Regions from separate parts of the Microbulbifer sp. ABH2_005 genome, predicted to be linked through region 1. Evidence: predicted binding sites of a transcription regulator. Region 1 holds the regulator's gene; the other holds the start of a gene.
The links. Region 1 encodes LexA, which represses DNA repair genes until DNA is damaged. Its sites were predicted from a motif close to ACTGTNTNTANANACAGT; they were not measured.
Positions count from the first base shown of each region.

Region 2: ACXAFI_RS08815 (VRR-NUC domain-containing protein) is a predicted target of LexA. The motif match lies at 1,607-1,624, and genes of this name have one in related genera.

Region 1 is NZ_JBSWWI010000001.1:2,374,610-2,377,817, forward strand. Features, by position in the region: gene ACXAFI_RS10310 (class I adenylate-forming enzyme family protein) at 1-137, opposite strand, end outside; gene ACXAFI_RS10315 (LOG family protein) at 422-1,126, opposite strand; gene lexA (transcriptional repressor LexA) at 1,247-1,852, shown strand; gene ACXAFI_RS10325 (hypothetical protein) at 1,945-2,199, opposite strand; gene ACXAFI_RS10330 (DUF6586 family protein) at 2,303-2,791, opposite strand; gene topA (type I DNA topoisomerase) at 2,792-3,208, opposite strand, start outside.
Region 2 is NZ_JBSWWI010000001.1:2,036,903-2,040,110, forward strand. Features, by position in the region: gene ACXAFI_RS08815 (VRR-NUC domain-containing protein) at 1-1,515, opposite strand, end outside; gene ACXAFI_RS08820 (hypothetical protein) at 1,946-2,398, opposite strand; gene ACXAFI_RS08825 (hypothetical protein) at 2,838-3,208, opposite strand, start outside.

The DNA.
Region 1 (3,208 bases):
TCACTTTGCAATTCTCGCCAGGTCCACGCTCGACTGCCGCAAAGTAGCGCTATCTCATCTGGCTTACTGTCTAGAGCGACCTGTAAGAGATTCTTCAAGTTCGCGGGCTTTGGTAGGGGGTCTCCATAAATCGGCACAGTTTGGCGTCCTATTTAGAATACAGGCTAGCTAATAAGTAAAAATACCCCTAATTACAAGCGATCAAATATAAGAATAATAGCAGGCTCATTAATCAGCCTGACACGCATTACAAACCGCTGAAACTAGCATCTGGTGATCAAAGGGGAGTATACGATGGGCAATAGCTCAGAATAATCAAAGCCCCAAAATAGAGAACCCGCAGAGTGTTTGACTAGCTCTGAAAACTTACTAGAGCAATAGCCAAACCTCTTTGCCCCAACAAAAATTTACAATTTTTAAATTATTTTTGACTGGCTTTTGCCCGCAAATACTTCAAAATCAAGTGTACAGCCTCCTCGACAGTATCCACGATATGGAATAAATCAAGATCACCTGAATCAATACAACCCTTTTCCAGCACTGTATCCACTAACCAATTGTACAACCCACCCCAATAGCGCTCCCCAACCAGCACTATAGGAAATCGCCTTACTTTTTGTGTTTGCACAAGTGTTAAGGCTTCAAACAATTCATCCAGAGTACCGTAGCCCCCAGCTAGGCCAACAAAACCGGCGGCATGCTTAACAAACATAAATTTCCGCACAAAGAAATAACGAAAGTTCAAACTTATATCCTGATACGGATTGGCTGCCTGCTCAAAAGGGAGTTCAATATTTAATCCAATTGAGGGGCCAGACTGCCCAAAAGCCCCTCGATTACACGCCTCCATAAGACCTGGGCCACCACCGGTGATTACCGGTATCCCCTCGGCAGCCAAAAGCCCTCCAAGCTTTACTCCCTGCTGGTATTCCAAACTATCCTCTGTGAAACGCGCGCCACCAAAAACCGTTACAGCCCCTTTTAGTGCAATTAGACGCTCAATCCCGTCAACTAATTCCGACTGTATACGCAGAACCCTCCAAGCCTCGGGCATCTTTGCATCAAGCATTATTGTTCTCCCTTGTTCTCTCGTGCTGTCAGCTCTTTCAACTACTCTTTTTTTCACTCATTCTTTTCTTAATCAATGTAGCAGCTTGAATCGAGGCAAGGGGCGGGTTTGCGCAAACCTAAAATCTGTATATAATCCCAGCAACTGTATAAAAATACAGAAACTCTAGGTAAATCTATGACCAATCTCACCGCACGTCAGACTCAAGTATTAGAGCTGATCAAAACCTACCTGGATGACACAGGCTACCCCCCCACCCGCGCAGAAATTGCCCAGGAACTGGGCTTTCGCTCACCCAATGCCGCAGAGGAACACCTCAAAGCATTGGCGAGAAAAGGGGCCATTGAGATGGTCGCCGGCGCCTCCAGGGGCATTCGAATTCCAGATCACCAATCCGGTCTTCCCATCGTAGGACGTGTCGCTGCAGGCCACCCTATCCTGGCCACAGAGCATATTGAGGATTATTGCGACCTGCCCGCCAGCTTCTTTCACCCGCCAGCAGATTATTTACTCAGGGTGCACGGCATGAGTATGCGCAACGCAGGTATTCTCGATGGGGACCTGCTGGCCGTACAGAAAACCGAGCAAGTCAGAAATGGGCAGATTGTGGTTGCCCGGATTGATGATGAAGTAACTGTTAAACGCTTCCGCCGCAAAGGCAATCAGGCAACTGTGCAACTACTACCCGAAAACGAAGACTTTGAGACTATCCAGGTGGATATGCGGGATAAGAACTTTGTAATTGAAGGGCTCGCGGTGGGCGTGATTCGCCAAACCCCTTAAGAATAAACAGTTTACCAATGTCCATATACAACAACAGCGGCTCTAAGCCGCTGTTGAAACACTTTTACCTGCTCACCTTACCATAGATTAGATCAATGAATCGTATGGTTAACCGGCATTGATTCTTCCTCTTCGAAGTAACCAGGCTCCAGGTCGTCAAGATTCTGCACAGCTTCTATGCCCGCTTCCAGCATTGCCCTAGCCACCGCTACTTTGTGCTTACGTAAAAATTGGAGACTCTCGGCTGAGAAACGAATACTCACCAGAGGGGCCTCCTCGTGACCGGCGCGGCGCAGAGCCACATCGCCATTGGCCAACTCGATAATCTCAAAAGTTTCGGAGGACATTAGCTTTCCCTTCACTGCACATCAGTTTGCGCCCAGTGTACCACAGGCAATTTAGAAGTTTCAGTGGGTGCAAACAGATAGACAGAAAGGGAGCGAGGAGCCCTCAGCACTCCTCAAGATTGGCACGCTGCCTGCGTACCAACTCACTTAATGCAGCGTGCCATTTGAGCAGCACTTCGAAGGAAAGATCAACAGCTACAGGGCCCGCGACATTGTGCGCTGGTATCAGATTGCCACCCTGCCCCTTATCTTCCGCAAGCGGAGGTAGCCGCAAGAGTTGATGCCATGCGCGTAAAAACTCGCTCAGCCAACTCCCCGGCTCTGAGACCAACAACTGCAATTCCCTTACTTCAACACTGGCTTTCCCCTGGTTATGCAGACTATCCACAATAACCTGTAGGGACTCAGGCTCAAACCCCAGTTGCAATTGATGGGAAAGCTCAGCCAGGAAAGCCCGGTAAGCTTTCCACAATTGCAACAGGGCACCTTCCTCAAGAGCCATTCGCTGAATAGCAGAGTCAAAACTACTGGTGGCAAGCAGTTGGCTCTTGCGTAGCGCGGATGTAACCAGACCAGTGTAGGGATTGCTCATTTACTTTTTTGCCGCCACTTTCTTCGCTGCAGGCTTTTTCTTAGCCGCTGTGGACTTACTTGCCGCCTCAACCTTCCAGGCGCCATCCCGATAGAAAGCTTTCCAACCCGTCGCCTTTCCATCCTCCTCGGACTGGACATATTGCTCTTGGGTCTTGCGACTGAAGCGAACCACGGTATCCCGCCCCTGATCATCCTGTGCAGGTGCAGAGAACAAGAAACTGTACTTGGGATCGATCTCACTTTGGTGAGGTAGCAACTCTTTGACCAGCGGTGCACGGGTTTCACGGTTTTTCGGGAACTGACTGGCAGCCAGGAATAACCCGGAGGCGCCATCACGGAGGATGTAATGGTCTTCAACCTTCTGGCATGCCAACTCAGGCATGGGCACCGGATCCATCTTCGGTGGTGCCGGCTG
Region 2 (3,208 bases), 340 kb from region 1:
TTCCACAAGCTCATAGCCACCTTTATCTGGAAACAAAATCAGGTCTGGCAAGCCATTGCGATGATGGGTGATATCGCCAAGTAAACGTTGAAACAGTGAACGCCAGTGCTCAACCGGGATACGATCCAGGGCTAGCTCCAGCAGTTCCAGAGAGAGCGCCTCCCAGGCGACGAGCGGATTAGCAATGCCCAGCTTCTTCCGATAGGTTTCCATAACTCGCCGTTTTAATGCACTTGGACTTAGCTCTTTTAAGCGCTGTTCAAACTGAGCGTGGCGCGACATGTAAAAATGCGGGGTACGGAAGTCGCTAGGTGCTATTTGGAAGGGGTTATAGAAAGCACCGGGAATGGAAGCAAACAGAATATCCCAGATATAGAGGCCGAGTACCCCGTTAAATAAACTGTTCTCCACATAATGGCAGATACCTTCCTCCCGGCTAGCCAGCTCCGAAGCCGTCTGAATTTCTACTCTTTCTGGAGATTGGGGCAGGGTAAATACTTCTAACTGTGGCTGGCAAGGCTGTGGGTTCGCCCAGTTCTGGGTAGTGCCCATCCGTTTTGCGATACGATATCCAAAGCGCTCGGCAAAACATCGTTCGGCTTCGTTGAGTGGGGAGTCGAGAATTTCCCGGCAAAGGCAAAGTGCCAGCTCGAGATTGTCACGTTTAACCGCAATTCTCGCTCGCCGTTCACGGGCCGGAGGTTGCCCGCAGTCTCGATAGAGGCGCTCGGCGGCCTCTAGCTGATCCAGTCTTTCCAGTTGGCGGGCCAGCTTTAGGCGCAGGCGATCCACTCGCCGCGCTAGTGTCAAATCCCCCGGAAGGCCAATGGGCAACTGGCTGGCAAGGTCGAGAATTTCACTGGCACCATTAGCCAATACCTCCTCGGCCTGCTCCAGGCAATCGTAGTAGAGCAAGTACTGTTCGATTTGCTCACGGCTTTGGAAGGGCAGTTGGTGCCTGTCTAGTGTGTAGGACTCATACCTGTACAACCCAAGATCCCTCAGCACATAATCGGTCAGGTCCTGATTCAGGTTGCCAAAAAAGCATAGTTTGAAGGTTTGGAAGTATTCAGCCCCCTGAAGTGCTAGCAGGCCCTCTTCGGCCATTAGTTGTTCTCGCCATTCTGTGGAGGAAGCTAACAGGGCCTCTTCCAGCTCCATCCGCTTGAGGGGCTTGCTCAAACCAACCGGGCCCGCTGCGAATAACTCTGCTTTGGTAAACAGCGCTAAAAGGGCTCGATCTTGCAGGGGAGGATTCCTGATTAAAAGCCCTGCGGAACAAAGAGAATCTACAGCCCCAGGGAGCTTGTTGATTTCCTGGTAAGACAGCTTTCCTTCCCTGAACAGAGCTCCAGCTGATGATGGGACCCCCTTGCGAGAGAGTAGCCTTACATAAAGACGCTGGCTATCGGCATCAAGCTCACAAAATAACCTGTAAAAACTTAGTTCGCTGGTGGAGAGAAGCTGGGTATAGCGAGAAACAACAAAATCAACCAGTGTGCGAAAATTGGTCAAATAGTAATCAGGTGCTAGCTGAATAGAGGTGGCCATGGTAAAGGTAACAGTGTGTCAACGATGGATCGTGGTGGGTAGTAACGGCATTAAAGCTGTATGGTTATACAGCATATTGCTTCTGGAGACAAAGCCATAGGCTGACTTTATGGACATAGAAGAAGCATAGGTGCAGTAAGCTGTGAATGATTCCGAGAAGCGTCCTCACTGATAAAAGTATCAATACTTCAAGTGACCATTGGATAAGCTATTCCAGAAAGAAAGTTTTTGAGAGGAAGTGAGAGCCAATAAAGAATAAATTTTAATCGCTGAGTTCAGTATTCAATGGTTTTATCAATTGGCTTGGGAGTGGCAGGATAATAGGCTTGTAAATAGAAGGGGCAATTCGCCCCTCCTATTCAGCCAAAAATGGCATCATCTAGTGCTGTAAAACTCAAGAAGCTTGTATTGAGGTTTTGCTTTGATGCGCGTTCGACTTGGGAACCTGTACTCTATATTCTGGGAACATATTTACGGTAACAGTAAAGTCGCACTTAGTAGGGCCGGCAACATGCTTCAGACCCCACCAGTATTTTATTTTAACGGTTTCGCCTGGGGCGATGGGGTGGCCGTAGCTTACAAAGCCATCTTCTATTGGAGTACCAGCTGAATTACACAGGTAGGCATCCCAGGTCATACCATTGTCATCGAGATCCAAGAATACCTTGGCGTCGAGGATAGGAAATTTTCCGGTGTTTTTGAGCTCTATAAGCCCCTGAATATAACTTCCTTCAGTGGAGTCCTCGATACCAGTCCATGCGGCCCAGTGAAAACTGGTTGCCTCAAGACTATCAGAAATAAATGGCTTATCCGTATCCCAACCTTCAACATGACCAATATTTGACATGATTAATCCTTTTCTTCAGAAATATCATTAAAAAATTAATGACTGCAAGTGGGTACCGCCTATTTTTAAAACGAAAGCCTGGGAAGAGGGGAAAGCAAAAACAATAACAAATCAAAAAAAATACGAGATGTATATTATAGGCTTTACCCTAAGATCCCTGCTAATTGTGCACCCCTTGGCGCACAGGCGGAGTATCGGGGCCATAAAAGCCGATATCAACCCCTTTAATATTAGATTCGCGATGGTTGCGAGATGAACAACGCCAAAATTTTTACTGGGGATATTATGTATGCCACTTAAAAAAGTCTTCAGTCAATTGATTGGCATTGCGCTCACAACAATTGGTCGTCACAAAGGCTGGCTAAGTTAAAGTAAATTCCACCAAGGTTTTCAGGGCTATGGTTTTACAAGCATAAAAGGGGGCGAGGTGGAGCGGCCATTATTTTATATACCGAAAAACTTTACGATACCTGAAAATAATAAACCAAAGGAATAAGGCAAGTGGTGTAATCATTAATACGGCCATTTGATTTTTTAATACCGCCATATTCATTGTGATGATTACAGTTCCCAGCTCATAAATGTCGGTAGCAATGATTACAGGAAGAAAAAACGCCCAGAATCTTGCGCTGCCTATTTTTTTGGCAAAAGCCAACCCAAAGAAGCCTACAAAATAAGTGGTATAAATGATCAAGCTGGCAATTAACCACCAGATCGGCTGATTGTACTCATTATAAGCAAAGGCTTCATACTGAGATGTCAGTTCTATCGGAACCAGAAGGAAAAACAATACCTTCCAGAGCACACTCG